DNA from 3 places in the Thauera sinica genome. Region 1 is predicted to be linked to each of the others. Evidence: predicted binding sites of a transcription regulator. Region 1 holds the regulator's gene; each other region holds the start of a gene.
What was found. The regulator HrcA, encoded in region 1, represses chaperone genes, less so after heat shock. The targets are predictions, from matches to a motif close to TNTTAGCACTCNNNGNCNNNGAGTGCTAANA.

Region 1 (10,399 bases):
CCAGTTCGTGCAGCAGCCCGGCCAGCCGCTCGGAAGGCCGCCGGCGCGGCAGGTCCTTGTAGCTGGCGATGATCAGCTCGTTCTTCATCGAGTGTTCCCAGCCCACCAGCTCGGTGACGCTGACCTGGTAGCCGTGCGATTCGAGCTGCACGCAGCGCAGCACGTTGGTGGCGTGGCTGCCGAATTCGCGTGTGTGGATGGGATGGCGCCACAGTTCGGTGAGGCTGTTCCTGAGCGCCTGTGCCTTGTTCTTGCGCAGGACCGCTGCGACTTCGGCCTGGCAGCACGGTACCAGCACGATGAAGCGCGCCTGCTTCTTCAGCGCGAAGCGGATCGCGTCGTCCGTGGCGGTGTCGCACGCATGCAGTGCGGTGACGACGTCGATGCGCTGCGGCAGGCGATCGGAGGTGATGGAATCGGCCACCGTCAGATTCTGGAAGCGCATGCCGCGAAAGCCCAGCTTGTCCGCCAGGCGGCGCGAGCTCATCACCAGTTCGTCGCGCGTCTCGATGCCGTGGATGCAGCCCTGGGGCGCCTGCGACTTGAAGAACAGGTCGTAAAGGATGAAGCCGAGATAGGACTTGCCCGCACCGTGGTCCACGAGCTGAATGTCGGGCCGTTCCGCGAGCGCTTCGGCCAGTAGCGGTTCGATGAAATGGTAGAGGTGATAGACCTGCTTGAGCTTGCGCCGGCTGTCCTGGTTGAGCGTGCCGTCGCGCGTCAGGATGTGGAGCTGCTTGAGCAGTTCGATCGACTGATCCGGGCGGATCTCGGGATGCTGAGCGTTCATCTTCTTTCGATCTGCTGCGTGCCACCGCGGCGGAGCGGTGATCTGCATGTCGACAAAATGTAAAAAACGACCGCAGTGGCCGGCCGTTTCGAATCGGCGGAGAAAAACGGTGCCGTCCTGCGGCCCGTGCCGGCGCTCGATGTCATCGGTTGCGCCCGACGCCCGGGCGGCATTTCCCGGTTCGATCTCCGGAACCGGCATTGAATCGATACGGCCGGCGCGAACGGCGTTCAGCCCGAACGCCGCGTATGGATCATGTAATTGACCGACGTATCGTCGCCCAGGGAATACACCTTGGTCAGCGGGTTGTAGCTCAGGCCGCTCATGCCCTGCATGTCCAGCCCGGCATTGCGGCAATGGCGCGACAGCTCGGACGGTTTCAGGAACTTGGCGTATTCGTGCGTGCCGCGCGGCAGCAGGTTCAGCACGTATTCCGCGCCGATGACCGCGAAGACATAAGCCTTCAGATTGCGGTTGATGGTCGAGAAGAAGACGTGGCCGTCCGGTTTCGCCAGCCTGGCGCAGGCCGCGATCGTACTGGCCGGATCGGGCACGTGTTCGAGCATTTCCATGCAGGTGACGACGTCGAACCGGCCGGGATTCTCGGCCGCGAAGGCTTCCGCACCGGTGTGCCGGTAATCCACCTTGAGCCCGCTCTCGTAGAGATGCAGGCGAGCCACCCCGAGTGCCTTCTCGGAGAGGTCGATGCCGGTGACCGCCGCGCCGCGTGCCGCCATGCTCTCGGACAGGATTCCGCCGCCGCAGCCGACGTCGAGCACCGTCTTTCCCGCGAGCGCCGCCCGGCTGTCGATCCACTCCAGACGCAGCGGATTGATCTCGTGCAGCGGTTTGAACTCGGATTCGGGGTCCCACCAGCGGTGGGCGAGGTCGCTGAACTTCTGGACTTCAGCCGGATCGGAATTGGTCGTGTTCATCGGGATCGGAGCCTTTGGGGAACGGCAGTGTGACCGTCGCGGGCGTATGCGGTTCGGCGGTCGCCTCAAAAACAAAAAGCCCCGCCGAGGCAGGGCTTTCCGTACATCGGGCTGCGGATTACTTGGAGCCGATGACTTCCACTTCCACGCGGCGATCCGGCTGCAGGCACTCGATCAGAGCCTTGCGGTTCTTGATCTTGTCGCACTTGGCACCGGTGACGGGCTGCTTCTCGCCCTTGCCTTCGGTATAGACGCGGTTCGCTTCCACGCCCTTGGAAACCAGGTAGGTCTTCACGGCCGCGGCACGGCGCTCGGACAGCTTCTGGTTGTAGGCGTCGGAACCGAGGCGGTCGGTGTGGCCGACGGCGAGGATCACTTCCAGCTTGACCTGCTTGGACTGGGCGGCCAGATCATCCAGCTTGGCCCTGCCTTCCGGCTTCAGGACGGCCTTGTCGAAGTCGAACAGGGCGTCGGCGGACAGCTTGATCTTGTCGGCGGTGGGCCTCGGCGCAGCGGCAGGGGCGGCCGGCGCGGCAGCAGCCGCGACCGGCGCAACGCACTTGTCCTTCGGAACGATGTCGCCGTCGCATTCGCAACCCGCCGGGAACTGACCAGCCATCGCGGTCGACGCGGCAGCCGGGCTCCAGTAGCCGGTGCGCCAGCACAGGCCGGTACCGCTGCGGGCGACGACGTTGCGGGCATCGATGACGTACGGGATTTCGCCCTTGCTGTCGACCACCACGTCCTTCACCTGCTGAGCGTAGGCGACAGGAGCAGTAAGGCCGATCGAAGCGATGGCGGCCAGCATGAGCATCTGTTTCTTGGTCTGTTTGATCATGGTTTCCTCTTTGAAGGCGAATCGCCGGAGTTGCCACTGCATTGGAGAAGGAAAACAGCAACGAATCGCCGTCTCCACGTCAGGTCGAACTTACTTATCCAGTTCAATTAGCGAGCTTAGTTTGCCACACCGTCGCAATTCGGAGCAATTCTTTGTCGCTTATTTGCAACAGCGCAACGCCTTCAGCCACGCGGATTTCGCCGTCTATCCAGACGTGCGAGACATGCTCCCGGCCCGCGACGTGCACGAGATGGGAAATGGGGTCGAAGCAGGGCCGCATCAGAGCGTCGCCAAGATCCACCGCGCAGAGGTCGGCCCGTTTCCCGGGGACGATGGAGCCGACTTCCGCCCCCAGGCCCAGTGCTTCGGCGCCGGCCAGCGTGGCCATGTGCAGTGCGGCATGGGCCGGCACGGCCGTCGCGTCCTTGCTGCCGACCTTGGCGAGCAGGGCCGCGTGCCGCATCTCCTGGAACAGGTCGAGCCGGTTGTTGCTGGCCGCGCCGTCGGTGCCCAGCCCGACGCGGACGCCCGCGGCGAGCAGCTGGGCGACGGGTGCGATGCCGCTGGCAAGCTTCATGTTCGAGGTCGGGCAGTGGGCGACGCTGGCGCCGTGGCCGGCGAGCAGTTCGATTTCCTGCGCGTCGAGATGCACGGCGTGCACGCCCACCATGTTGTCCGCCACGACGCCGAGCTTCGCCAGCCGGGCCAGCGGGCGCATGCCGTGGGCTGCCAGCGAGTTGCGGATCTCGCCCTCGGATTCGTGGATGTGGATGTGCAGCGGCAGATCGAGTTCATGGGCGAGGGTCTGGGCGCGCCGCAGATTGGCGTCGGAGACGGTGTAGGGCGCATGCGGCGCGACGGTGAAGCCGATCCGCGGGTGGTTCTTCCAGTGGTCGCGGGCGGCGAAGCCCTTGCGCAGGTAGTCGTCCGCATCCGCCGCGTAGGACGTGGGAACGTCGATCAGAACGATGCCGACCCGTGCCCGCATGCCTGCCAGATCGAAGGCTTCCGCAGCCGCGTCGGGATGGAAGTACATGTCGCTGCACGTCGTGATGCCGCCGCGCAGCATCTCGACGGCTGCGAGCAGCGTGCCTTCGCGAACGAAGGAATGGGAAACGTGTTTGTTCTCGGCGGGCCAGATGGCCTCCTGCAGCCAGCGCATCAGCGGCAGATCGTCGGCGATGCCGCGCAGAAGGTTCATCGCGGCGTGCGTGTGGAGGTTGACCAGCCCCGGGATCAGCGCGTGTTCGGGGAGTTCGACGACGCGGGCGGCATCGACCGTGCGGCGGGCCAGGTCGCTCGGCATCACGGCGGCGATGCGGCCGAAGCGGACCGCGACGGCGTGATGGTGGAGCACGGCCCGCGCGGGTTCGACGGGAATGACCCAGCGTGCGTAGATCAGGAGGTCGGCCGGTTCGTTCAAGCGTGGTTCTCCGCGTGGGCGCAATGGCGGGAAGGGTGCGGCGATTTAAGCACGGCGGCGGAAGCGCGAACAACATGGGCGGGGCTGGCGGCACCGCGTTCGCATGGCCGGGCGGGCGGGGTTCGTGACAGAATCGGGGCGTCGACTTTTGATCGCGGGCATTGTCGGTCCGCCGCGTGGATGGCATGAACGGATTGCCGGAGAAAATCGGTCGGTATCGGATCCTGCGCGAAATCGGGCGCGGTGCGACGGCAGTGGTCTATCTGGCCGAAGGCCCGGACGACCCTCGGCCGGTGGCGCTGAAGCACGTCCGCTTCGACGACAAGGTGCGGGACGAGGCGAAGTGGAACCGGCGCCTGATCAAGCTGCTGAAGGCCGAGAAGGCGGTGGCCACGCGCCTGGACCATCCGAACATCATCCGGATCTACGATGCGTCGATCGAACCCGGCCAAGCCTACGTGGTGATGGAGTATTTCCCGGGTGCCTCCCTCGAGCGCCATTGCTCGTTCGAGCATCTGCTGCCCATCCACCGCACGATCGGCATCGTGTTCAAGTGCTGCATGGCCCTGGATCACGCGTATCGCCAGGGGATCGTCCATCGCGACATCAAGCCGGCGAACATCCTCGTCGACGACCAGGACAACGTGAAGATCACGGATTTCGGCCTCGCGCTGAACGTCAGCAAGCGGGTGGAGACGGATTCGACCTTCATCATGGGGGTGGGGTCGCCGGCCTACATGAGCCCCGAGCAGATCAAGGGATATCCCCTCAACCAGAAGACGGATCTCTATTCGCTCGGCGTCGTGCTGTTCCACCTTCTCACCGGCCGGCTGCCTTTTCGCGGCACCAACCCGGCGCAGCTCATCTACAAGATCATCAACGCCGATCCGCCGTCGGTGTCGCAGCTCAATCCGGACGTGCCGGAGCAGATGGATGCGGTGATCCGCCGCGCGCTCGAGAAGGATCTCTATTCGCGCTACAAGAACGGCGCCGAGTTTGCGAAGGACCTGGCGGCCGTGCGCTACAAGATCCTCGACGACAGCTACGTCCCGCCGGACACCCAGCGCTTTAACCAACTGCGCAAGCTGGCGTTCTTTACCGAGTTCGAGGACGTCGAGCTTTGGGAAGTGCTGCGTATCTGCTCGTGGAGGCAGGTGGACAAGAACATCGCCCTGGTTCGCGAGGGCGAGGCCGACCAGCGCTTTGCGATCGTCCTCGATGGCCGCGTGGAGCTTTCCGTCGGCGGGCGCAAGGTGGCCGAACTCGGCCGAGGCGAGGTCTTCGGCGAACAGGCGTGGATCGACAGCATCGAGCATCGGCACATGCTGTCGGTGGTTTCGCTCGAAGCGCTGACCTATCTGGAGATCAATCCGGCCGCGCTGGCGCTTGCCAGCGACGAGGTGGTCGAGCGTTTCCGTACCCAGGTGTCTACGGTCGTCGTGCGCCGGCTTGCAATCATTGCACGCACCCTGTCGCAGCACATGCCCGCCGCGGCAGTGGGTGAATACACGGCGACGGGCAGCCTGGATTTGCGCCTGGTGGACGGCTGAGCCGTTTGGCAGCTCCCGGTGTTCCGGCGTCCCAGGCATCGCATCGCGCGCAATCGGCTGCGGCAGGCTGCCTGAACGCTCCGTGCGTTTATCGCGTGGCGCCCAGCGCGAGTGCCCGCTGCCTGCTTGCCGCGATCTCGCCCGCATCCGCCGCCGGTGCTTCCAGCCAGTTGCCGAGGTTGCGCCGGGCTAGGTCCGCGAGTGCGGAGATCCAGTCGTCGCGTTCGTTCAGGCAGGGGATGTAGTGGAAGGTCTTGCCGCCCCGGGCGAGGAAGGCATCGCGGCATTCCATGGCGATTTCCTCCAGGGTTTCCAGGCAGTCCGACACGAAGCCCGGGCAGATCACGTCCACGCGGCGGGTTCCGCTTTTCGCCAGTGCTTCGAGTGTGGGCTGGGTGTAGGGCTGCAGCCACTCGGCCTTGCCGAAGCGCGACTGGAAGGTCACCGCGGCGCGGTCGGCCGGCAGTTCCAGGGCGTCGAAGACGAGGCGCGCCGTCTTCATGCATTCGCAGTGATAGGGGTCGCCCAGGTCGAGGGTGCGGCGCGGGATGCCGTGGAAGCTCATCACCAGCTTGTCGGGTGTGCCGTGGCGCGCCCAGTGTTCGCGGATGTTCCGCGCGATTGCGGCGATGTACCCCGGATCGTCGTGGAAGCTGCGCACGTAGCGGATCTCGGGCAGGTTGCGCCAGTTGCGCAGGCAGTGCGCCACCTCGTCGATGGCGCTGCCCGTCGTGCTCGACGAGTATTGCGGATAGGCCGGCAGCACCAGGATGCGGGTGCAGCCCCGGGCACGCAGGGCGTTCAGCATGTCGGGAATCGACGGCGCGCCGTAACGCATGGCCCAGGCGACTTCCAGGTCGGGGCGGCGGGTTTCGGCGAGGCGGGCGGCGAGCAGCTTTGCCTGGCGCTCGGTATGCACCTTGAGCGGCGAGCCTTCTTTCGTCCAGATGCTGGCGTATTTTTCCGCCGACTTCGCCGGCCGGAGGTTCAGGATGACGCCGTTCAGGATCGGCCACCAGGCCGCCCGCGGAATTTCCACCACGCGAGGGTCCGACAGGAACTGCTTGAGGTAGGGGCGCAGGGCGCGGGCGGTAGGGGCTTCGGGCGTGCCCAGGTTCACGAGCAGCACGCCGATGCGCGCGCGCGCGTCGTGCTCGTAGGCGGGTTCGCTCCAGTAGCGGGCCATGGGGGTCCTTGGATTCGGTTCTTGCAGCGGAGCGGGCGCCGGCGCGCTCCGGTCAGTGATTGGACGACAGCGCGCTGGACAGCAGCCTGGCGGTGATGTCCACGATGGGGATGACGCGATCGTAGGCCATGCGCGTGGGGCCGATGACGCCGACCGACCCCACCACCCGTCCATCGACTTCGTAGGGCGCGGTGATCACGCTGCATCCATCCAGCGGCGCCAGGCCGGATTCGCCGCCGATGAAGATCTGGACCCCTTCGGCGCGGTTCGACAGGTCCAGCAACTGCATCAGCCCGGTCTTCTGGTCGAAGAGCTTGAAGAGTTCGCGCAGGCGCGACATGTTGGACGACAGGTCCTCGACCTCCAGCAGATTGGTTTCGCCGGAGATCACGTAATTGGTCGCGGTTTCCTCGGCCGCTTCCGAGCCGGCGTCCACCGTTGCCGTCATCAGTTCGGTCATGTCGCTGCGCAGTTGCCGCAGTTCGGCCCGCAGCCGGTGCCTGATCTCATCGAAGGAAAGGCCGACGAAATGTTCGTTCAGGTAGGAAGCGGCGCTGCTGAGTTCGGCAGCGATATAGGCACGACGCGTCAGCAGGATGCGGTTCTGCACGTCGCCCGCGGTGGTGACGATGATCAGCAGGATGCGCGTCTCGGACAGGCTGATGAACTCGAACTGACGGATGCGGACCGCGTCCTTGCGCGGTGCCACCACGACGCCGGCGAACTGCGTGAGGCCGGACAGCACGTGCGAGGCCGAATTCAGCAGCCGTTGAGGCTGGTCGGGCTGCAACTGGCCCTTGAGCTCGCGGACCTGGGCGCTTTCGAGCGGCTGCACGGTGAGCAGCGCATCGACGAAGAATCGGTAGCCGCGTGCCGTGGGCACGCGCCCGGCGGAAGTGTGGGGGCTGGCGATGAAACCGGCTTCCTCCAGATCGCTCATGACGTTGCGCACGGTGGCCGGCGACAGTTCCAGGCCGGAGAAGCGCGACAGCGCACGGGAGCCCACCGGCTGGCCTTCCGCGATGTAGCGTTCGATCAAGGTCTTGAGCAGGATCTGGGAGCGGGTGTCGAGCGTGTTCATGTGGGCGTCGGGGCTGTTGCCGGGATTCTACGAAAGTGTGGCGGCCGTGGTAAGCGGCGGGTAGTGCGGGAGATGACCGTCGGCTTCCGGTTTTGTCGGCTGGATATGGTTTAATCCGCGGCTATGAGCATGCACTTCGACAACATCGCGCTGATCGGCAAATATCAGAGCCCGGACGTCGCCGAGTCCGTGCTCGAGATCGCACGTTTCCTGCGTTCGCGAGGGCGTAACGTATGGATGGAACAGGGTACGGCAAGTTCCATCGGCGGTGCGGGAGACTACCCGATCGCGGCCTACGAGCAGATCGGCGCCGAGGCGGACCTCGCGGTGGTGGTCGGCGGCGACGGCACCATGCTCAACACGGCCCGCCGCCTTGCCGAGCACGCGGTACCGCTGGTGGGGGTCAACCTCGGGCGGTTGGGCTTCCTGACCGACATTTCGCGCTCGAACGCACTGGCGTGTCTTGCCGAGATCATCGAGGGGCGGTTTGGCGAAGAGTCCCGCTTCATGCTCGATGCCGAGGTGCTGCGTGGCGGTGTGCGCGTCTTCTCGACCCGCGCGCTGAACGATGTCGTCGTCAACAAGGGCGACCTCGGCCGCATGATCGAGTTCGACCTTGCGATCGACGGCGAATACGTCTATACGCAGCGCTCCGATGGCATGATCCTGTCCACCCCGACCGGATCGACTGCCTACGCGCTGTCGGCCAACGGTCCGATCCTGCACCCGAGCGTCGGCGGCATCGCGCTCGTGCCGCTCTGTCCGCATGCCCTGACGGCACGTCCCGTCACGTTGCCGGACAGCAGCCGCATCGAGATCTCGCTGCTGCTGCCGCACGATGCACGCGTGCATTTCGACGGCCAGGCCCGCTTCGATCTGCGTGCCGGCGACTGCGTGCGCGTCACCCGCTCGCCGCACGCCTTGCGCCTGCTGCATCCGGTCGGCTACAGCTACTACGCCATGCTGCGCGAAAAGCTGCACTGGAGTGCTGCTCCGCGCCACAACTGAACCCGCCGTCCGCGCCGATGCGGGCGCGGATCCTGCTGCAGTCCTGCCTTCGTTTTCTCACATCATGCTGCGACGACTCACCATACGCGACTTCGTCATCGTCGACCGCCTCGAACTCGATTTCGCCGCAGGATTCGGCGCGTTGACCGGCGAAACCGGCGCTGGCAAATCGATCCTGCTCGATGCGCTCGGGCTCGCTCTCGGGGGGCGCGCGGAGGCCGGGGTCGTGCGCGCCGGGCAGGAGCGCGCCGACATCATCGCCGAGTTCGATCTGCCGCAGCAGGGCGGACTGGCCGCCTGGCTTGCCGATGAGGCGCTGGAGGCCGAGGAGGGGGCGGTGATCCTGCGCCGGGTGGTCGACGCCGGCGGGCGCAGCCGGGCCTGGATCAACGGTACCGCGGTGACGCTCGCGCAACTGCGGGCGGCGGGCGAGTGGCTGGCCGACATCCACGGCCAGCATGCCCACCATGCGCTCCTGCGCGCCGAGGCCCAGCGCGAACTGCTCGATGCCTGTGCCGGTGCGCGCGCGATCGCGACGGAAGTCGCCCGCTGCCATCGCGAATGGCAGGCGCTCGCCAACCTCAGGCGCGAGGCGGAGGCGGACTCGGCAAACTCGGCGCGCGAGCGCGAACTGCTCGCCTGGCAATCGAAGGAGCTGGAGGAACTCGCCTTCGACGGCAGCGAGTGGGACGAACTCAATGCTGAGCACAGCCGTCTCGCCCATGCGGCGGGGCTGATGGAAGGCGCCGACGAAACCCTGGCCGCCCTGGGCGAGGGCGACTACGCGGTCTGCGCGATCCTGCGCCATCTCGATGGCCGCGTCGCCGAACTCGCCGACATCGATCCCGGCCTGGCAGACGTGCGCGAACTGCTGTCGGCCGCCGCGATCCAGGCCGACGAGGCGCTGCATGCGCTGCGGCGCTACCGCGAGCGCCTCGATCTCGATCCGCAGCGGCTGGCCGAGGTGGAACGCCGCATCTCGACGGTGATGGATACTGCGCGCAAGTATCGCGTGGTGCCCGAAGCCCTGCCCGAACTCATGAGCCAGTGGCGCGAACGCCTGGCCACGCTGGAGGCGCGCTCGGACCCGGCCAGACTGGAGCAGGCCGAGGCCGAGGCGTACGGGCGATTCGGGGCCGCGGCGGCAAGCCTGTCCGCCTTGCGCCGGCCCGCGGCCGAGGCGCTGTCGAGGGAGATCACCGAGGCGATGCAGACGCTCGCGATGGCCGGGGGGCGCTTCGATGTGGCGCTCGAACCTTCCCAGCCCTCCGCGCATGGCGCGGAGATCGTGGAATTCCGCGTTGCGGCAAATCCGGGTCAGGCACTGCGCAGCCTGGCCAAGGTCGCCTCCGGCGGGGAGCTGTCGCGGATCGGCCTCGCCATCCAGGTCATGACGAGCCGCGACTCGGCCACGCCGACGCTGATCTTCGACGAGGTGGACGTCGGTATCGGCGGGCGTGTGGCGGAGATCGTCGGCAAGCTGCTCGCCCGTCTCGGACGGGAGCGCCAGGTTCTGTGCGTCACCCACCTGCCGCAGGTCGCTGCGTGTGCCGACTGGCAGTGGCGGATCGCCAAGGTGGAGCGGGGA
Region 2 (10,399 bases), 2.1 Mb from region 1:
GTCGATGGGGCGTTTGGCGAAAACCGATGCAATCGATGCGCGCCTGCTCGCGCAGTTCGCCGCAGTGCTGGCGCGCCGCGAGGACCTGGCCTGCCCCATCCGCCCGCTCGCCGACACCCAGCACCAAGTCTTGGCCGCGATGGTCACTCGCCGCCGCCAACTGCAACCGCTGGCCGAGCGCCAGCGGTTGCAGTTGGCCATCCCCGTGGTGCGTCCAAGCATCAAGGCGATGATCGAGGCCATCCGCAAGCAACTCGACGAGGTCGAGGCGCAGATGGTCGGCCACGTGCGCGAACATTACGCTGCGCTCGACAAGCTGTCGTACTCGGCCAGCGGCATCGGCCCGACGGCCAGAGCCAGCCTGACTGCCGAGTTTCCCGAGCTGGGGCGACTGAACCGCCGCCAGATCGCCGCGTTCGTCGGCGTGGCACCGACGGCCAACGACTCGGGCACCAGCCACGGCCGACGGTACATACAAGGCGGGCGCTTCGAGATTCGCCGCGTTGTACATGCCCGCCTGACCATCGCTCGGCACAACCCCGCCATCAAGGTCTTCTACGAGCGCCTGATTGCTGTTGGCAAATTGCCCAAGGTCGCCCTGACCGCCTGCATGTGCAAGCCGCTGACCATGCTGAACGCCATGGTGCGAACCAACACCCCTTGAGACTATTCGCTTCATCTGGCTTGACTCGGCAGACGGTTACTCAATCGTAAATTACGCTATTGTACTTTATTGATTTATATGGATCGCCGTTGCTCTCAAATGCCTACATGGTGCCTACATGAACGCAAAAAGCACTTAGGCCAACCCCGAAGGGTTGGCCTAAGTGCTTGTTTTAATGGTGGCCAGTCGCGGAATCGAACCACGGACACGCGGATTTTCAATCCGCTGCTCTACCAACTGAGCTAACTGGCCAACAGAGGGCGCATTATAGCGGGCTTTCCCACCCTGTCAATCACATTCGGAATACACGCATATGGAATCCCTTGTGCGGGTGCCCACGGAAACGCATTGCGCGGACGGCCATGAAAAAACACGGCGGACGCCCGGCAAGGCGTCCGCCGTGTGCGGAACATCGCTGCCGGCCCATTGGGGAGGCCGGCAGCACCTGCGACTCAGTGGCCGGAAGCGGCGGCTGCGCCGATACCCGTTTCGGAACGGACGCGCTGGGCCAGGTAGCCGGCGCGGTCTTCCTTCGCACGCTGGCTGTTGTCGAGGATCGAGAACAGCCAGATGCCGATGAAGCCGGCAGCCATCGAGAACAGCGCGGGCGAGGTGTAGGGGAACAGCGCCGAACCCTTCGGATTGCCCAGCGTGGCTTCCCAGACCGAGGGCGACACCACGGTGAGCCCCACCGCCACGATCAGGCCGAGGAAACCGCCGATGGTCGCGCCGCGGGTCGTGCAGTCCTTCCACAGCACCGACATGAACAGCACCGGGAAGTTGGCCGAAGCGGCGATCGCGAAGGCCAGCGACACCATGAAGGCGATGTTCTGCTTCTCGAACGCGATGCCCAGGATCACCGCGATGACGCCGAGCGCCACGGTGGTGATGCGGGACACGCGCAGTTCCGAGGCAGAGTCGGCATTGCCGTGCTTGAACACCGTGGCGTACAGGTCATGCGACACCGCCGAGGCACCCGACAGCGTCAGGCCGGCGACCACCGCCAGGATCGTGGCGAACGCGACCGCGGAGATGAAGCCGAGGAAGACGTTGCCGCCGACCGCGTTGGCGAGGTGGATTGCCGCCATGTTGCCACCGCCGACCAGGCCGCCCTTGGCGTCGAGGAACTGCGGATTGGTGGAGACCAGCACGATGGCGCCGAAGCCGATGATGAAGGTCAGGATGTAGAAGTAGCCGATCCAGGTGGTGGCCCAGAACACCGACTTGCGGGCTTCCTTTGCATCCGGCACGGTAAAGAAGCGCATCAGGATGTGCGGCAGGCCGGCGGTACCGAACATGAGCGCCATGCCGAAGGAGATCGCGGAGATCGGGTCCTTGATGAAGGAGCCCGGACCCATGATCGCCTGACCGATGATGCCGGCCTCTTCCGGCGCCTTGCCGGCCGCGGTGGCCACGCCGACCTTGACGCGGACGGCGTCGGCAAACAGCGCCTCGGGCGAGAAGCCGTAGTTCAGCAGCACCATGAAGGCCATGAAGGACGCGCCGCCGAGCAGCAGGCAAGCCTTGATGATCTGCACCCAGGTGGTCGCCGTCATGCCGCCGAACAGCACGTAGACCATCATCAGCGCACCGACGATGACGACCGCCATCCAGTACTCGAGGCCGAACAGCAGCTTGATGAGCTGGCCGGCACCGACCATCTGCGCGATCAGGTAGAACGCCACCACGACCAGCGTGCCCGATGCCGCGAAGGCACGGATCGGCGTCTGCTGGAAGCGGTAGGCCGCCACGTCGGCAAAGGTGAACTTGCCGAGGTTGCGCAGCTTCTCGGCCATCAGGAAGGTGATCACCGGCCAGCCCACGAGGAAGCCGATCGAGTAGATCAGGCCGTCGTAGCCGCTGGTCATCACCGCCGCGGAGATACCGAGGAAGGAAGCCGCCGACATGTAGTCGCCGGCGATCGCGAGGCCGTTCTGGAAGCCGGTGATGCCGCCGCCGGCAGTGTAGAAGTCCGCCGCGGACTTGGTCTTGGCCGCCGCCCACTTGGTGATGAACAGGGTGCCGACGACAAACACCGCGAACATGGTGATCGCCGTCCAGTTGGTGGCCTGCTTCTCCACCTGGCCGAGGTCGCCACCCGCCGCCAGCGCCGCCGCCGACAGGGCGGCCAGCATCAGGCCCGCCGAAAAACGCACGAAACGCCCGCTCATTTGCCGCTCTCCTTGACGATGTCGTGGGTCAGCGCATCGAACTCGGAGTTCGCGCGGCGAACGTAGATGCCGGTGATGATGATGGTGAACAGGATGACGCCGAGGCCGACGGGAATGCCGACGGTCATCACGCCCTCGCCCAGACGCTTGCCCAGGAACTCCTTGTCGAAGGCGATCAGGGCGATGTAGCCGTAATAGACGATCAGCATGATGGCGGTCAGCACCCAGCCATAGGACGTACGGGTACTGACCAACTGCTGGTATTTCGGATTGTTGGTGATTTTCTTCACCAGATCTTCTTCCATATCTCCCTCCACTCGCAATTGGACGAACCGGGCTCTCGCCCGGACGACGACAAGTTAGCCCCGGAGACTTACGATCGGCTTACGAAATGCAACATTCGTTTATCAAGGAAGAAATTCCCTGAATGCCGCTCTTCGGCGCGCGGCAGACCTGCCGGCCTGGAAGGCTCACCCCAGCGGATAGAAGTCGCCGTGCACCGGCGGGGGAACCTGGCGCTGGCTGCGCGGAAAGACGACCTGAGCGAGCGTCCCCTTCCCTGCCGGATTGGGGCTCAGCGAAACGGTGGCGCGGTGCAGCTCGGCAATTTCGCGCACGATGGGCAGGCCCAGGCCCGAACCATCGACACCGCTGCCGAGCACGCGGTAGAAGCGTTCGAAGACCCGCTCGCGGTCGGCCTCCGGGATGCCGACGCCCGTATCCTCGATCTCGAAGATCGGTGCGCCGGCGTGCCGCGTGCGCGCGGTCACGCTGCCGCCGCGCGGGGTGTACTTGATGGCGTTGTCCATCAGGTTCTTGATCATCTCGCGCAGCAGCACCGGGTTGCCTTCGATCTGCAGGCGCTGCCCGGCATCTTCCACGCCGAGGTCGATCCCCTTGGCGAGCGCGCGCGGAAAGAGATCCTGCGCCACCTCGCGCACCACCGCCCCGAGATCGAGCGGCTCGACGGCGTAGAGCTTCTCGAAGCTGGCCTCGGCGCGGGCCAGCGACAGCAACTGGTTGATGAGGTGCGCCGCGCGGTCGGTGCTTTCGGCGATGTGCGCCAGCGAGCGACGCAGTTGCTCGGGGTCGGTCTCCTGCAGCGCGAGATCGGTCTGCATCTTGAGACCGGTCAGCGGCGTGCGCATCTGGTGCGCGGCATCGGCAATGAAGCGCTGCTGCGCCTGGAGGTTTTCCTCCAGGCGCACCATCATGCCGTTGTAGGCGACGATCAGCGGGCGCACCTCTTCGGGCACGCTTGCCGGCTCCACCGGCGACAGGTCGGTGGGGCGCCGCACGCGGATCAGGCTCTGCAGCCGGTTCAACGGCGCGATGCCGCGCGACAGGCCGACCCACACCAGCACCACCGCGAGCGGGATGATGGCGAACTGCGGCAGCAGCACGCCGGTGACCACGCGCGAGGCGAGGTCGGTGCGCTTGTTGCGCGTCTCGGCCAGTTGCACGATCACCATCGGCAAGCCGTTGCCGCCCGGCGGGCGCAGGAACTGGTAGGCGACGCGTACCTCCTCGCCCTGTATCACTTCGTCGCGGAACAGCACTTCGTCGATGATGGGCGTCGGCGGCCGCGGCGCAGGCGGGATGTCGGCGTCGCCGCTCAGCATCTCGCCGTATTCGTTCGTGACCTGGTAGTACAGCACGTCGTCCTGGTCGGCACGGAACAGCGCCCGCGGCGGCGCCGGGAAGCTCATCGTCAGTTGCCCGTTCTCGACGGCAACGAAGCGCGCCAGCGTGCGCGTCGCGTCGGCCAGCGCGCGATCGTAGGGCTGGCCGGCGATGTTGTCCGCCACGTTGTGCGTGACGATGATGGAGATCGGCCACAGGAACAGCAGCGGCGCGAGCATCCAGTCGAGAATCTCGCCGAACAGCGAGTTCGGCTGGGCCGACGCCCGCCCGCGTACGGAAGTCCTGTCAGATTTTCGCCGCCGGGGTCGCATCCGGGTTTTCCAGGCAGTAGCCGAGGCCGCGCACCGTCACGATGCGTACGCCGCTGTCTTCGAGCTTCTTGCGCAGGCGATGCACGTAGACCTCGATGGCATTGCTGGAGACCTCTTCGCCCCAGCCGCACAGGTGGTCGACCAGTTGGTCCTTGCTCACCAGCCTGCCCACCCGCAGCAGGAAGACCTCGAGCAGGCCGATCTCGCGCGCAGAGAAATCCACCACCTGGCCGGCGATCTTCACCACCCGGTCGGCCTGGTCGTAGCTGAGCCGCCCGACCTCGATGCAGCGCGCCTGCCCGGTGCCGCGCCGCGTCAGCGCACGCGCGCGCGCCTCGAGTTCGGGCAGGGCGAACGGCTTGGTGAGGTAGTCGTCGGCACCGGCGTCGAGCCCGCGCACACGGTCATCCACGCCGTCCTGGGCGGTGAGGATCAGGACCGGTACCGCGGACTTGCGCGCGCGCAGGCGCTTGAGCACCTCGATACCCGGCAGGCGCGGCAGTCCGAGGTCGAGGATCAGCAGATCGTAGGGTTGCGAAGCCAGGGCGGTATCCGCCTCCGCCCCGTCCGCCACATGGTCGACCGCATAGCCACCGCGTCGCAGCGCCCGCCCGATGCCGTCCGCAATGACCGGATCGTCTTCCGCCAGCAGAATGCGCATGAGATTCCGGATGTAAGTTGAATGTAAGCGGGTATCCGTAAAGTCGCCCCCGCTGTTCTCCTTTTGCTCGGTCTTCGGGAACGGGCGCCGCACGCGGCCCGTTCCGGGGAGCGGCCCGCAGCCGCTCCCCGCCGACTTTTCCCCGCAAGACGTTTGAATTATCACACGCCTCGCACCGGCAGGTGCGCGGCGATGCGCCGTTCGCAGGCGTGAACGGACGACGGCCCCGCACATGGCGGGGCCGTCGTCACATGGCTGCAGGACTGCAGCCCCGATGCACCGGGGCTGCGGGCGCGGCAATTACATGCCCATGCCCATGTCGCCCATGCCACCCATGCCGCCCATCGGGGGCAGGGCGGGCTTCTCTTCGGCCAGTTCGCCGACCATGCAGTCGGTGGTGAGCATCAGGCCGGCGACGGAAGCGGCGTTCTGCAGCGCGGTGCGGGTGACCTTGGTCGGGTCCAGCACGCCCATCTCGACCATGTCGCCGTACTCGCCGGAGGCGGCGTTGAAGCCGTAGTTGCCGGAACCCTCGACGACCTTGTTCACCACCACCGAGGCTTCGTCACCGGCGTTGGCGACGATCTCGCGCAGCGGCTGCTCCATCGCGCGCAGCACGATCTTGATGCCGGCGTCCTGGTCGTGGTTGTCGCCCTTCAGGCCGGCCAGGTTGGCGCGGGCACGCAGCAGCGCGACGCCGCCGCCCGGGACGATGCCCTCTTCCACCGCGGCGCGAGTGGCATGCAGCGCGTCTTCCACGCGGGCCTTCTTCTCCTTCATCTCGACTTCGGTCGCGGCGCCGACCTTGATCACGGCAACGCCGCCGGCGAGCTTGGCCACACGCTCCTGCAGCTTCTCGCGGTCGTAGTCGGACGTGGCTTCCTCGATCTGCACGCGGATCTGCTTGACGCGCGCCTCGATGCGCTCGGCTTCGCCGGCGCCGTCGATGATGATCGTGTTTTCCTTGCCCACTTCAATGCGCTTGGCCTGGCCGAGATCGTTCAGCGTGGCCTTTTCCAGCGTCAGGCCGACTTCTTCGGCGATGACCTGGCCGCCGGTCAGGATGGCGATGTCTTCCAGCATGGCCTTGCGGCGATCGCCGAAGCCCGGGGCCTTGACGGCGCAGGTCTTGAGGATGCCGCGGATGTTGTTCACCACCAGGGTGGCGAGCGCTTCGCCTTCGACGTCTTCGGCGATGATCAGCAGCGGACGGCCGGCCTTGGCGACTTGTTCCAGCACCGGCAGCAGGTCGCGGATGTTGGAGATCTTTTTGTCGAACAGCAGGACGAACGGGTTCTCCAGGATGGCGACCTGCTTGTCCGGGTTGTTGATGAAGTACGGCGACAGGTAGCCGCGGTCGAACTGCATGCCCTCGACGACGTCGAGTTCGTTCTGCAGCGACTTGCCGTCTTCGACGGTGATCACGCCTTCCTTGCCGACCTTGTCCATGGCGCGGGCGATGATGTCGCCGATGTCGCTGTCGGAGTTGGCCGAGATCGCGCCGACCTGGGCGATTTCCTTGTTGGTCGAGCAGGGCTTCGACAGCTTCTTCAGCTCTTCGACGGTGGCCACGACGGCCTTGTCGATGCCGCGCTTGAGGTCCATCGGGTTCATGCCGGCGGCGACGAACTTCATGCCTTCGCGCACGATCGACTGGGCCAGCACGGTCGCGGTGGTGGTGCCGTCACCGGCGATGTCCGAAGTCTTGGAAGCGACTTCCTTGACCATCTGCGCGCCCATGTTCTCGAACTTGTCCTTCAGTTCGATCTCCTTGGCGACGGAAACGCCGTCCTTGGTCACGGTCGGGGCGCCGAACGAGCGCTCGAGCACCACGTTGCGACCCTTCGGGCCCAGGGTCACCTTGACGGCGTTGGCGAGGATGTTGACGCCGGCGACCATGCGCTCGCGGGCGGAATCACCAAACTTGACTTCTTTAGCTGCCATTTATTCAGAACTCCGGAATTGTTTCGGTTAGCTGTCCAGGGCGTGCGGGAGGCTTCAAGCCTCGACCACACCCATGATGTCTTCCTCGCGCATGACGAGGAGTTCTTCGCCTTCGACCTTCACGGCCTGGCCGGCATACTTGCCGAACAGCACCTTGTCGCCCACCTTGACGGCCATCGGACGCACCTTGCCGTCGTCCAGGATCTTGCCGTTGCCGACGGCCAGCACTTCGCCCTGGTCGGGCTTCTCGCCAGCGCTGTCGGGGATCACGATGCCGCTGGCGGTCTTGCGTTCTGCCTCAAGGCGCTTGACGATCACGCGATCATGCAAGGGACGAATCTTCATCAGGTTCTCTCCTACCAGGTTTCGACTGTTGCGGGACGAGCCCGCCGGGGAATTCGCTTTTACCGTGCGGACATCGCACGGGGCTGTTAGCACTCACTGCCAACGAGTGCTAATAATAGGGACGAGGTAGCGCGATTTCAAGTCCTGCTCAATCCTGCGGGGCGGATCCGCCAGCGTCGGGGCCGGATGCATCGCGGGAGCGGTCATGCGCCTGGGCGCGCATCTGCGCGACGCGGCGCATGAAGGTGGCAGCCGGTCTGGCGCCCGCGGCGGCGGCCAGGGCGTGCAGTTCCTCCGGCATCAGCCGCAGCATTGCCGCCGGAATCGGCGCGACGCTGCGAAAACCGCGGCCCGCAGCATCGACGAGCCGGCCGGGAATGCCGCCGGCGATCGACAGGTCGCCGAACATCGCGAACTGTTCGAGGAAATCCTCGCCATCGGCCACCCGGAACACGCTGGCCCGCGCCAGCCGCGTCGGCTCACCGTCGTCGGCGCTCAGCAAGGCCCAGCCCCTGGGCAGCAGTGCGCACACCCCGGGCCCGCCGCGCGCAAGGAGACGGTCGATCAGCAGGGCGGGCGTCCAGTTCCGGCCTGTCTGCGCCGACAGCCACTGCGCCCCCGCACCGAGCGAAATCAGATCGGTCTCTTGCATGTTCCAGGCACCGCCCTTCTGCGCCCATAAGAAAGTCTTTTTGCACCGCAACAGCGCATCGGAATCAGTTTGCTACAATTCGATTCCCGCGTGTTTCCCCGGTGCCTCATGGCCACAGAAATCGAACGCAAGTTCCTCGTCTGCGAGACCCGTTTCCTCGACGGCCGCAAGGGCGAACGCATCGTGCAGGGCTATGTGGCAAAGGAACCCGGCGCCATGTCTACACGGGTACGCGTGCGCGCCGACCGCGCATTCCTGACCCTGAAGGGTCCGCGCGAGGGCCTGTCGCGCGACGAATTCGAATACCCCATCCCGGTCGCGGACGCGCAGCACATGCTGGCGCTCTACTGCGGCAACCGCGTCATCCAGAAGACCCGCTACGTCGTCGACTTCGCCAGTCAAGCCTTCGAGGTCGACGTGTTCGAAGGCCGGCATGCGGGCCTCGTCATCGCCGAGATCGAACTGCAGGACGAGCGGACGCCGCTCGTCCTGCCGCCCTGGATCGGGCAGGAAGTCACGCACGATCGCCGCTACGGCAATTACGTCCTGGCCCAGTTCGAAGGGCCGGTCCGGCCGCTCGAACCGGCCGACTTCGCCGCGCCCCCGGGCTTTTCCGCCGGGGTTTCAGGGATTATCGCCGCGCATTGAGCGAACGGCTCGGGGCGCGGCGGTCGCGCGCTTCCGGGTTCCTGCTTCCACCGGCCTGGCGCAGAGCAGCTCACTCTCGTCCTCCAGCCGCTTGACCACCATCACGCCGGCATCGGCCAGGTTTTCGGTGGCGCTTTCGGCAGCATCCAGCGCCAGGTCGAGTGCACTGACGGTCGTTTCGAGTTCACGCGGCGCCCATTTGTGCAACTCGCGTACGGCCGCGTGCGCACAGCGGTGCGATATGCCCCACTGCGCCTCGGCGACCTTTACCAGGTCGATCAGCCAGCCCGACGTCAGGTGCAGGGATTCGTGGAACAGGCCGCGCAACTCCTCGGCCATGCTGTGATCGCCGGCGCTCCCGGCCGGCGCCATGGCCCGCCGCAGCGACGTGTCCGCGCTCGCCTGCAGCGCATGCAGGGACAGGCCGCCGAGCCGGTGCAGCGTGTCGAAGGTGAGCATCGCCGCATCCCTGGCGTTGGCCAGCGACTGCGTCTGGTAGTTGGAGATGGTGGTTGGTGACAGCATTTTTTTCTCCCGCTTCATGTCGCGCACGGAACCTCCCGCTGCGCTGCGGCACGTGCGCCGCTCCGGCCCGCCGGTCCGACATCCGTTCCGGCACCGCCGCGGCGATCCTCCGCTTATCGACGTTGATTGTGCGACTGCAGCCGGCAAAGTCTCGCGCACTTGCTCACGAATCGTGTGAAGCCGTGCCGGGGCGACCCCGCCTGGCCGGGTCTCGCGCCAGGCAAACCCGCCGCGCCCGTCGCCGCCGGAATCCTGCACCTTGCGGCTTTGCCGCAACAAGGGGGCACGGTTATGCTTGGCACAAAAACCACACAAGGTGCGTCCGATGTCCTCGTCCACCTCGCTCCCGCCGCAGGCTCTCTACACCGCGTGCGATCCGGCGTCGCTGCAGTTCCGGGACACCGACGAGCTTCCGGAACTCGACGCCGCGCTGATCCACGCACGCGCCGTCGAAGCGCTGCGGCTCGGCCTCGACATCCGGCACACCGGTTACAACCTGTTCGTGCTCGGCGAGACGGGTAGCGGCCGCCACGCGATCGTCGACCAGTTGCTCGAGGACGAGCGGCGCAACGGGGATCGCCCGGCGGACTGGTGCCACGTCTACAACTTCGCCGACGCCGCCCGGCCCGACCTGCTGCGGCTGCCCTGCGGCCGCGGCGCCCGCCTGCGCGACGACATGCAGCACTTCGTCGAGGAACTGGCGCCGGCCATCACCGCGGTATTCCAAAGCGACGAATACCGCGGCCGCATCGAGGCGATGCAGGAGGAACAGAAACAGCGCGAGGAGGCTGCGCTGCATGCGCTCGGCCGCGAGTCCGCCGAACTCGGCGTGGC
Region 3 (10,399 bases), 2.3 Mb from region 1:
GCGCGCGCCGCACGCTGATGTTGCTTGCCTTCGTCTGCGTGCTGCCGGTGGCCGCCTCCTACCTCGCCTTCTACGTCTGGCAGCCGCAGGGCCGGGTCAATCACGGCACGCTGCTGCCGCCCGCCGCGCTGCCGGCGACCGTGCTCGACGGCGCGGGCGGCCAGGCCGCGCTGGCACGCAGCGACCTGGAACGCCAATGGACGCTGCTCGTCGCCGCGCCCGCCGCCTGCGACGCGGCATGCGGCCGGGCGCTGTACGTGTCGCGGCAGGCGCGGCTGGCCCAGGCCCAGGACATGGAGCGCGTCGGCCGCGTGTGGCTCATCACCGACGGTGGAGAGCCCGGCGCCCATGCCCTCTCCGGCCATGACGGCCTGCGCCTCGTGCGCGCCGATGCCGCCTGGCTGGCCGCGCTCGGCGGCGCGGCGGCGGGGCAGGTGTTCCTGGCCGATCCGCTCGGCAACGTGATGATGCGCTTCGACGACGACACCGATACCACCCGCACGGCGCGCGGCCTCACCAAGGACCTGCAGCGCCTGCTGAAGTATTCCGCGCTCGGCCGCGGCGGCCGGGAGTGAGCCGGACATGCCGCCCGCGCTGACGCTCTATCGCCGCCTGGTGCTGCTGGCGTTCGGCCTGACGGCCTTCGTCGTCGTGTTCGGCGCCTACGTGCGGCTGTCTGATGCCGGCCTGGGCTGCCCCGACTGGCCCGGCTGCTACGGCAAGCTGAGCCCGGCGCACGCCGCCGGGCAGATCCTCGATGCGCACGAGGCGAATCCGCACGGGCCGGTCAGCATGCCCAAGGCGTGGAAGGAGATGATCCACCGCTATGCGGCCGCCGGCCTCGGCCTGCTGATCATCGCGATCGCCGTCCTCGCATCCCGGCTGGGAGGCCATGCGAAGGTGTCGCGCCGCGTGGCCTGGCTGCTGGTCGGGGTGGTCGCGCTGCAGGGCATGCTGGGCAAATGGACCGTGACGCTGCTGCTCAAGCCCGCCATCGTGACCGCCCACCTGATCGGCGGGCTGACCACGCTTGCGCTGCTGGCATGGCTCGCGTTGCGCGCACTCGGCGTGGAACGGCTGCAGGCGGGCGGCACCGGCGGGGTCGCCCCGCGGCTGTGCCTCGCGGCGCGCCTCGGCCTGGTGCTGCTGATCGCGCAGATCGCCCTGGGCGGCTGGACGAGCACCAACTACGCCGCGCTCGCCTGCACCGATTTCCCCACTTGCCACGGCAGCCTCTGGCCGCAGGCCGACTATGCGAATGCCTTCCACGTGGTGCGCGAGCTGGGCATGACCGCCGACGGCGAACTGCTGTCGAACGCGGCGCTCACTGCCATCCACTGGTCGCACCGCGTGGGCGCATTGCTGGTCGGCGTGGTGCTGCTGGTGCTGGGGGCGACGCTGGCGAAGCGCCAGGGCACCGAGCGGCTCGGCCTTGCGCTGACGGGCGCGCTGCTGCTGCAGGTAACGCTGGGGATCGCCAACGTCAGGCTGTCCCTGCCGCTGGGACTGGCGGCCGCGCACAACGCCGGCGCCGCGCTGCTGCTGGTCCTCATGGTGTCGATCAACTACCGGCTGGCCGCGATGCCGGCGCGCATGCGCCAGCGGTTCGTGGCACTGGTCGGCTGAAGGAGCACGAGCGATGAGAACCCTTGCCCCCGCACACGACGGATTTGCGCGCCGCGCGCGCGCGTTCTACGTGCTGACCAAGCCGCGCGTGAACACGCTGATCGTGTTCTGCGCCGTGATCGGCATGTTCCTCGCCGTGCCCGACGGCCTGCCTGAGCCGTTCGCCGTGTTCTGCGCCACGCTCGGCATCGCCTGCGTCGCCGGCGCCGCCGCGGCCATGAACTGCCTGGTCGAGCAGCACATCGATGCGCGCATGGCCCGCACCCGCGGCCGCCCGCTGCCGCGCGGCGAACTGGCCGCGGGCGAGGTGCTCGCCTTCGCCGGCATGCTGGGCGGCTTCGGCCTCACCATCCTGCACCGCGCCGTCAATCCGCTGACGATGTGGCTGACGCTGGCCACCTTCGTCGGCTATGCCGTCGTCTATACGATCTTCCTCAAGCCGCGCACGCCGCAGAACATCGTCATCGGCGGAGCCTCCGGCGCGATGCCTCCGGTGCTCGGCTGGGCGGCGATCACCGGCGAGGTGTCGGCCGATGCGCTGCTGCTGTTCCTGATCATCTTCGCGTGGACGCCGCCGCACTTCTGGGCGCTGGCCCTCTACCGCACCGACGACTACGCGCGCGCCGGCCTGCCCATGCTGCCGGTCACCCACGGGTCCGAGTTCACCCGGCTGAGCGTGCTGCTCTATACCCTTATCCTCTTCGGCGTGACCCTGCTGCCCTACGCCACGCGGATGTCGGGGATGGTCTATCTCGCCGCCGCGGTCGTGCTCGGCGCGCGCTTCATCCACTACGCCTGGCGCCTCTACCGCGACTACAGCGACGCGCTGGCGCGGCGCACCTTCCGCTTCTCGATCGCCTACCTGTTCGGCCTCTTCGCCGCGCTGCTGGCCGATCACTACCTGCCGTACTGAAGGCGGGCCGGATGGTCCGGCGGCCGCGGCGAATTGACGCAGCGCATTAGCCCCCACCCCGGGCGCCGACTATCATCAGCCCCTGCTGATGAACATGGCCGGAGCCGGAACATGCGTTTGCGTCCCAGGAGTCTTTTCGCGTGGAGTCGTACTTTCGCCGCGCTTGCGTTCGGTGCGGCGCTGCTGGCCGGCTGCGCGCCGTCCGAACCGGCCTTCCGCTCGACCGACATCACCGGCGCCGATTACGGCAAGTCGCTCGCGCTCACCGACCACAACGGCCAGCCCCGCACGCTGGCCGATTTCCGCGGCAAGGTGGTGACGATCTTCTTCGGCTACACCCAGTGCCCGGACGTGTGCCCGACCGCGCTGTCGGGCATGGGCGAGGTCATGCGCCGGCTCGGCACCGATGCCGACCGCGTCCAGGTGCTGTTCGTCACGGTGGACCCGGAGCGCGACACGCAGGCCCTGCTGTCGGAATACGTGCCGGTGTTCGACAAGCGCTTCCTTGGCCTCTACGGCACGCCGGACAAGATCTCCGAAGTGGCGAAGGATTTCCGCGTCTTCTACCGCAAGAGCGGCGACCTGAACGGCCACTACACTGTCGACCACACGGCCGGCACCTACGTCTTCGATCCGAGCGGAAAACTGCGGCTGTACGTGAAGCACGCCGAAGACCCGGCGCTCATCGCCGGCGACATCGAGGCGCTGCTGGCGGGGAAGTGAGCGTATCGCCCGGGCGGGCGATGCGTGGGTGTCGGCCCGCCGGCCCGGGCGACGGCCGGTCGGGGCAAGGCAATGGAATCAAGCGGGATGAGCGGCGACTTGCCGCTCACACCATCGCCGCCAGCACCCCTCGCATCTTCTGCATCGCCTTCGCCTCGATCTGGCGGATGCGTTCGGCCGACACGCCGTATTCGGCGGCAAGCTCATGCAGCGTGGCGGCGTCGCCTTCGGCGAGCCAGCGGCGTTCGACGATGCGGCGGCTGCGCTCGTCCAGGCTGGCAAGCGCCTCGCGCAGGCCGGTGTCCTGCAGGCGGGCGAGTTGGGTCTGCTCCAGCACCTCCGAGGGCTCCGCATGCGGGTCGGGCAGGTAGGCGACGGGGGCGAAGCGTTCGTCTTCGTCGTCGCTGCTGCCTTCGAGCGGAATGTCGCGGCCCGACAGGCGGGTTTCCATCTCCACCACTTCCTCGGGCTTGACGCCGAGGCGGGCGGCGATCGAACGCACTTCGGACGGCTGCAGGGTCGCGGTGTCCTGCTTCATGCCGCGCAGGTTGAAGAACAGTTTGCGCTGCGCCTTGGTCGTGGCGATCTTCACCAGACGCCAGTTCTTCACGATGTATTCGTGGATCTCGGCCTTTATCCAGTGCATCGCGAAGGACACGAGGCGCACGCCGCGCGCCGGGTCGAAACGCTTCACCGCCTTCATCAGGCCGATGTTGCCTTCCTGGATCAGGTCGGCGTGCGGCAGGCCGTAGCCCAGATAGCCGCGCGCGATCGCCACCACCAGCCGCAGGTGCGACATCACCAGTTGCCGCGCCGCCTCGACGTCGCCTTCCTCGCGCAGCCTTCTTGCCAATGCGACTTCCTCCTGCTCGGTGAGCAGCGGGATGCGATTGACCGACTGTATGTACTGATCGATGCTGCCAGCCGACGGAACCGGGAACGACAGGGCGTGGGTCATGGGCTTTGATCCTCCTTGCTCGCACAATCTTAGCACTCGGTGCATGAGAGTGCTAACCGGGGGCCGAGTTCCTCGGCGGCGGCACCGCCGGGAGGGACATCCCGGCCTTTTCCCGATGGCGCCCAGGCGGAGAAATATCGATGCTGGTCTGTTGCACGTCTGCAACAGGCAGGGTCCGATTGTGGTGTTTTTGTGCCGAGTCACTTGCCATGCGCCTTGCCCGCTCAGCACAATCGGCCCAACTTCTCGCCAGAGAGGTGAGCAGGACCGAGGAATCTATCTCTTTCCGGAGTCTGGACTTCAACTTGAGGAGAAACACATGCAGAAGAAACTGATCGCACTGGCCGTCGCTGGCCTGGTTTCGGTTCCGGCCTTTGCGCAGTCCAACGTGACGATCTACGGTATCGTCGACATGGGCTACGTCTATCGCGGCGACAACGTCGTTGATGGCGTCAAGAACCGCAGCGGCATCGATTCGGGCGTCGCCAACGGCAGCCGCATCGGCTTCAAGGGTACGGAAGACCTGGGCAACGGCCTGAAGGCCGGCTTCGTGCTGGAGCAGGGCATCCTGGCGGATACCGGTACCTCGGCGCAGGGCGGCAGGACTTTCGGCCGCCAGTCCTTCGTCTCCCTGGGCGGCAACTTCGGCACCGTGGCGCTGGGCCGCCAGTACGCGCCCGGCTACCTGCTGCTGGATTCGATCGATCCGTTCTCGACCGGTACCGTCGGCCAGTCGAACAACGTCTACCTCGGTGAGGTCCGTCTCGACAACCTGCTGGCCTACGTGTCGCCGACCTGGAGCGGCTTCTCCTTCAGCGCCGGCTACACGCTGAGCGCCTACGGCAACGAATCCCTCGGCAACGAAAGCGTGGCCGGCGACGTCCGCGCCTGGGCGATCTCGCCGAAGTACGTCAATGGCCCGCTGACCCTGGGCCTGAACTTCCACGAGATCAAGATGAAGTCCACCGGTGCCGCCGACGGCGACAAGGTCCGCGTTTATGATTTCGGCGGTTCGTACAACTTCGGCGTGGTGAAGCTGGGTGCGATCTACGGCATCCGCAAGGCCGACGGCGTCGACTTCGGCCAGTTCGAGGAGGGCGAGGACTCCAAGCAGTGGCTGGTGGGCGTGACCGTGCCGGTCAGCGCTTCGGGCAACGTGCTGGCGTCGTATGCCCACCGCAAGACGGACATCGCGAACAGCAGCAAAGACGCCAAGGTCAGCCAGTGGGCGATCGGCTACGAGCACTGGCTGTCGAAGCGCACGGGCCTGTACGCGACGTATGCCGACATCAACAACAACAAGGCGGCCGAGCATGCTGGCGACGAGTTCCTGATCGGCTCGGTCGGCGATGCCACCAGCGGTGGCGGCGGCTACCAGCGCGGCTTCAACGTGGGCATCCGCCACTTCTTCTGATCTCGTTTACCGCGAGGCTGGACACGACGGGCGCTGCGGCGCCCGTCGCTGCGTTTACCGCGGCTATGCCGGCGCGGCTCGTGCCGGCGCCGGGCGGCAGGTTTCCTTCGGCGCCGAACGCGGGCAGACTTCGTCCCTCGTCCTCCGATTCGCCCTCCACCGGATCGATACCATGACCGACCGCTACGCCGTCATCGGCAATCCCATCGCGCATTCGAAGTCTCCGGCCATCCACGCCGCCTTCGCGCGCCAGACTGGCCAGGACCTGACCTATGAGGCCATCCTCGGGCCGCTGGACGGGTTTGTGGCGTGCGTGCGGCAGTTCATGCGCGACGGCGGCAAGGGCATGAACGTGACGGTGCCGTTCAAGATCCAGGCCGTCGAGCTGGCCGACCGGCTGACCGAGCGGGCGCGCCACGCACAGGCGGTCAATACGCTGAAATTCGAGGCTGATGGCAGCATCCTCGGCGACAATACCGACGGCGTGGGCATGGTACGCGACATCCGGGACGTCCTGGGCGTGCCGATCGCCGGGCGGCGGGTCCTGCTGCTGGGGGCCGGCGGCGCGGCGCGCGGCGTGCTGCTGCCGCTGCTGGAAGAGGGGCCGGCCGGCTTGGTGATCGCCAACCGCACGCCGGAGAAGGCCGAGCAGTTGAAGGCGCTGTGCCCGGGCCGGGGCGAGGTGGACGTGGCGCGATTCGACGAACTCGGCGGGCAGGGGTTCGACGTCGTGATCAATGCGACCTCGGCCAGCCTGGGCGGGGAGGGTATTGCGCTGCCGGCCGGCATCTACGGTGCGGGTGCGCTGGCCTACGACATGGTGTATGGCGACCGTCCTACACCCTTCATGCTGCAGGCCCGCGAGCAGGGCGCGGCGCGGGTGTCCGACGGGCTTGGCATGCTCGTCGGCCAGGCGGCCGAGTCCTTCTACCTGTGGCGCCGCGTGCGGCCGGATACCGCGCCGGTGATCGCGATGCTGCGCGCATGCTGACCTCTGCCGCAGGCCGCACTGGTTTTCGTTCGCGGCGCAGCCTGCCCGGGTATCGAGGGCGAAATCGATGAAGACCGATCTGCTCGCCGGCGGTTGGCTCGCCGGTGCCCGCCGCGTTGCTTCCCCGAATTTCGACGTCCGCCCGGAAGGCGAGCGCCCGAGCCTGGTCGTGGTGCACGCCATCAGCCTGCCGCCCGACCGGTTCGGCGGGCCGGGCGTGGAACAACTCTTCACCAACACCCTGGACCCCGGCGAGCATCCCTACTACGCGGCCATCTGCCATCTGCGGGTGTCGGCGCATTTCTTCATCCGGCGCGATGGGGAACTGGTCCAGTTCGTGTCCGCGGACGAGCGGGCGTGGCATGCCGGCGTGTCGTGCTGGGAGGGCAGGGAGCGCTGCAACGATTTTTCGATCGGCATCGAACTCGAGGGCTGCGACACGCTGCCGTTCGAGCCGGCGCAGTACCACAGGCTGGCGGAATTGCTGGAAATCCTGCGCTCGCACTATCCGATCGGGGCCGTCGTCGGCCACTCCGACATCGCGCCGGGACGCAAGACGGACCCCGGCCCTTGCTTCGATTGGGCCGGGCTGGAACTGCCGGTTCCTGTTGCAAGGCGTTAAGTGCTTGTTTAATATGCGCTGTCAAAGTTTGACAAAGCCGGAAGGAGGAAATACACTTCGGCGAAATGTTGCTCTGCAACATAAATAAACCCTTTTCTTGAACCTTGAAAAACGGTGCGGCGCCGTCCCTCGGGAGGGCGCGGTTTCATGGACGTACGCACCGCGGGGCCCATCGTCTGGTTGCGTCGACGGGCTTTAACACCTACTGGCGACCGAGTATTTCGACACGCGAGGGCTGCTGACCGCAGCCCTCGCGCTTGTTCAGGGCCTCACCGGCACTGGGCAACCGTTGGCCCCACGAGGGCGCGCGGAACGTCGAGCTCTGGCCACAGCATGGAGGACACCATGAAACACGCAACTCGAACTCAGGGCCTCGCGCGTCAGGCGGGCGGCGTTCTTTTAAATCTCGCACACGGTGCCTTGCTGGCTGGCGGCTTGATGGGAATGGCGACGGTCGCCTCCGATCGGCTCGATCCGGTCAGCGTCAATTACGCGGACACCCGCGCCGCGGTGTCCACCCAGCCGGGTTCCTTCTACGCCGGTCTCGCGGCGGAGGCTCTCGAGGCGGCACACCCGGCCGGCAAGAGCCCGCAAGCCGTACAGGCGGTCGAGGATGACAACGGCCTTTCGCCCGAGATGGTGCGGGTCCGCGACTGGGTATCCGACCGCTACGGCGTGTCCGACGAAACGCTCGAACCGGCGCTTGCCGCGGCCGAGGAGGCAGGGCGCCACCGCGGCATCGATCCGCTGCTGATCGTCGCGATCATGGCGGTGGAGTCGAGCTTCAATCCGCGCGCGGTGAGCAACATGGGGGCGCAGGGCCTGATGCAGGTCATCCCCCGTTTCCACAAGGACAAGATCGGCTCGAAGCGGGGCAAGAACGCGTTGTTCGATCCGGAATTCAACATCCACGTGGGTACCCAGGTGCTTCACGAGGGCCTTGCCCGCTACGGCGACATGCAGCGTGCGCTGCAGTACTACAACGGTTCGCTGGGCGATACGTCGATGCGCTACACCCGCAAGGTGATGGCGATCAAGAAGCGGCTCGTCGCCGCTGCCGCTGGCCGCCTGCAGCTCGCTTCGGCCGGCTGACCCTTCCGTTTCCGGACGTCCGCAGGAGCCCGGCCGGGTGCGTTCAGCGCAGGACCCGGGCGATGCGGTCGGCTGCTTCGAGCAGGCGTTCACGCCGCGTCGTGTAGGCGATGCGCAGGTGGCGCCGTGCCAGGTGGTGGCCGAAATCGATGCCGGGTGTGGCGGCGACGCCGGCCTCTTCGATCATCCTGCGCGCCAGCGCTTCGGCGTCGTCCGCCAGCGGCGACACGTCGGCATAGATGTAGAAGGCGCCCTGGGGTTCGGAGGCGACGGTGAAGCCGATGTCGCGCAGCGCGGGCAGCAGGGTGTCCCGCCGCTCGGCGAACGCATGCCGGCGCTCTTCGAGGATTTCGAGCGTCGACGGTGCGAAGGCGGCCAGCGCCGCGTGCTGTGCCGGCGTGGACGGCGCGATGAAGAAGTGCTGCGCCAGTTTCTCGATGGTGCGTACGTACGCGGGCGGCACCACCAGCCAGCCCAGGCGCCAGCCCGTCATGCCGAAGTACTTGGAAAAGCTGTTCACCACGAAGAGGTCGTCGGCGCCATTGAGCGCCGGGCGGGACAGGGCGGAAGACGCCTCCACGCCATAGGTCAGCCCCTGGTAGATCTCGTCGACCAGCAGCAGGCCGTCGCGGCCGTGGGTGACGCGATGCAGGGCCTCGATCTCGTCGCCGGTGAGCAGGGTGCCGGTCGGGTTCGACGGCGTGGCGACCATCAGGCCGCGCGTGTGCGCATGCCAGGCGTCGGCCACCTGCCGGGCGGTTGGCTGATAGCGGCTGGCGGCATCGACCGGCAGGCCGCGCGCAACCCCCTCGAAGCTGCGCACGAGATGGCGGTTCGAGGGGTAGCCGGGATCGGGCAGCAGCCACTCGTCCCCCGGATCGGTGGTGGCTGCCAGTGCCAGCATCAGGGCCCCCGACGCGCCGGCGGTGACGACGATGCGTTCCGCCGCGACGTCCGCGCCGAAGCGGTCGCGGTAGAAACCCGCGATCGCCTCGCGCAGCGCCGGCAACCCGAGGCCCGAGGTGTAATGCACGTCGCCGCCGGCGATGAAGCGCGCGGCCGCTTCGAGCATCGGCTGCGGCGTGGGGAAGTCGGGTTCGCCCACTTCCATGTGGATGATGTCGCGCCCCCGGGCCTCGAGCTCGCGCGCGCGGCGCAGCAGTTCCATGACGTGAAAGGGCTGGATGTCGGCGGCGCGGCGGGAGAAGTGGAGCATCGCGGTGTTCCTGTGCGGCGAAGGCTGGAATCGTAGCGCGGAAACCGGCATCGGCCGCTTGCCGGTGCGCGGTATCAAACCCCGTGCGTGCCCTGCCCGGCCTGGCGGCAGTCCGGGCATATCGACGAGATCTCGAGTTCGTGACAATCGAGTTCGTGTCCGGCGCGGAGAATGCTCTGCGTCAAGGCCGCCATCAAGGCGTGGTCGTGCAACTCGCTGACCTTGCCGCAGCGCCGGCAGACCATGAACAGACCCGGGAAACGGTGAGAGTCGTGGCGGCACGCGACGAACTGGTTGATGCGTTCGATCTTGTGCACCAGGCCCTGTTCGATCAGGAAGTCCAGCGCCCGATACACCGTCGGCGGCGTCGCATTGCTCCGCAATTCCTTGACCTTCGCCAGCAGGTCATAGGCTTTCAGGCCATTTTCGGTTTCGTAGAGCAAGCCGAGAACATCGCGCCGAATCGGTGTCAGCAGCGCGCCATGCGCCTTGCAGCGCTCGCTGGCACGATCGAGGAGTTCGGCACTGCTCGGGGAGACGGTGGGGCGCGAGCTGAGCATGGCGAACATTCTAGAGGCGAGGGCTTGGAGCGCACAAATGCAATGTTATAACATTGCATCCACAAGCCCATTCGCCCTGTGTTCAAACGTCCTGAAACGATGTCTGCCGGCACCAGCATTCCGCTCAGCGCGGCACCGAGCGCCCTGGCTCGGCAAGCCGCCACCCGTGACGCCGAGTCCGGCACCGCGCTGGCCCTGACGCGCATCTTCGATCCGGAGATCCAACTGGCCCAGTGGCACCGTCCCATCGACGCGGTCATCGCCGGCTGGCTGGAAGCCAATGC

Region 2: groES (co-chaperone GroES) is a predicted target of HrcA. The motif match lies at 7,825-7,855, and genes of this name have one in related genera.
Region 3: rpoH (RNA polymerase sigma factor RpoH) is a predicted target of HrcA. The motif match lies at 4,248-4,278, and genes of this name have one in related genera.

What each region holds. Positions count from the first base shown of each region.
Region 1 covers NZ_CP023439.1:2,580,084-2,590,482, reverse strand. Annotated here, with positions in the region: gene CCZ27_RS11290 (class I SAM-dependent methyltransferase) at 1-790, opposite strand, end outside; gene ubiG (bifunctional 2-polyprenyl-6-hydroxyphenol methylase/3-demethylubiquinol 3-O-methyltransferase UbiG) at 1,021-1,725, opposite strand; gene CCZ27_RS11280 (OmpA family protein) at 1,844-2,563, opposite strand; gene CCZ27_RS11275 (TRZ/ATZ family hydrolase) at 2,667-3,986, opposite strand; gene CCZ27_RS11270 (serine/threonine-protein kinase) at 4,172-5,536, shown strand; gene hemH (ferrochelatase) at 5,625-6,722, opposite strand; gene hrcA (heat-inducible transcriptional repressor HrcA) at 6,775-7,803, opposite strand; gene CCZ27_RS11255 (NAD kinase) at 7,927-8,811, shown strand; gene recN (DNA repair protein RecN) at 8,876-10,399, shown strand, end outside.
Region 2 covers NZ_CP023439.1:523,412-533,810, reverse strand. Annotated here, with positions in the region: partial or broken gene CCZ27_RS02505 (IS110 family transposase) at 1-664, shown strand, start outside; tRNA gene CCZ27_RS02500 (tRNA-Phe) at 841-916, opposite strand; gene CCZ27_RS02495 (cation acetate symporter) at 1,117-2,835, opposite strand; gene CCZ27_RS02490 (DUF485 domain-containing protein) at 2,832-3,140, opposite strand; gene CCZ27_RS02485 (sensor histidine kinase) at 3,306-4,790, opposite strand; gene CCZ27_RS02480 (response regulator transcription factor) at 4,765-5,451, opposite strand; gene groL (chaperonin GroEL) at 5,752-7,395, opposite strand; gene groES (co-chaperone GroES) at 7,450-7,740, opposite strand; gene CCZ27_RS02465 (hypothetical protein) at 7,889-8,392, opposite strand; gene CCZ27_RS02460 (CYTH domain-containing protein) at 8,501-9,040, shown strand; gene CCZ27_RS02455 (hypothetical protein) at 9,017-9,592, opposite strand; gene CCZ27_RS02450 (Lon protease family protein) at 9,891-10,399, shown strand, end outside.
Region 3 covers NZ_CP023439.1:314,537-324,935, forward strand. Annotated here, with positions in the region: gene CCZ27_RS01505 (redox-active disulfide-containing membrane protein) at 1-575, shown strand, start outside; gene CCZ27_RS01510 (COX15/CtaA family protein) at 583-1,626, shown strand; gene cyoE (heme o synthase) at 1,640-2,539, shown strand; gene CCZ27_RS01520 (SCO family protein) at 2,651-3,262, shown strand; gene rpoH (RNA polymerase sigma factor RpoH) at 3,369-4,220, opposite strand; gene CCZ27_RS01530 (porin) at 4,540-5,634, shown strand; gene aroE (shikimate dehydrogenase) at 5,807-6,625, shown strand; gene ampD (1,6-anhydro-N-acetylmuramyl-L-alanine amidase AmpD) at 6,693-7,247, shown strand; gene CCZ27_RS01545 (lytic transglycosylase domain-containing protein) at 7,581-8,339, shown strand; gene CCZ27_RS01550 (pyridoxal phosphate-dependent aminotransferase) at 8,383-9,555, opposite strand; gene CCZ27_RS01555 (Fur family transcriptional regulator) at 9,630-10,115, opposite strand; gene CCZ27_RS01560 (DUF1826 domain-containing protein) at 10,215-10,399, shown strand, end outside.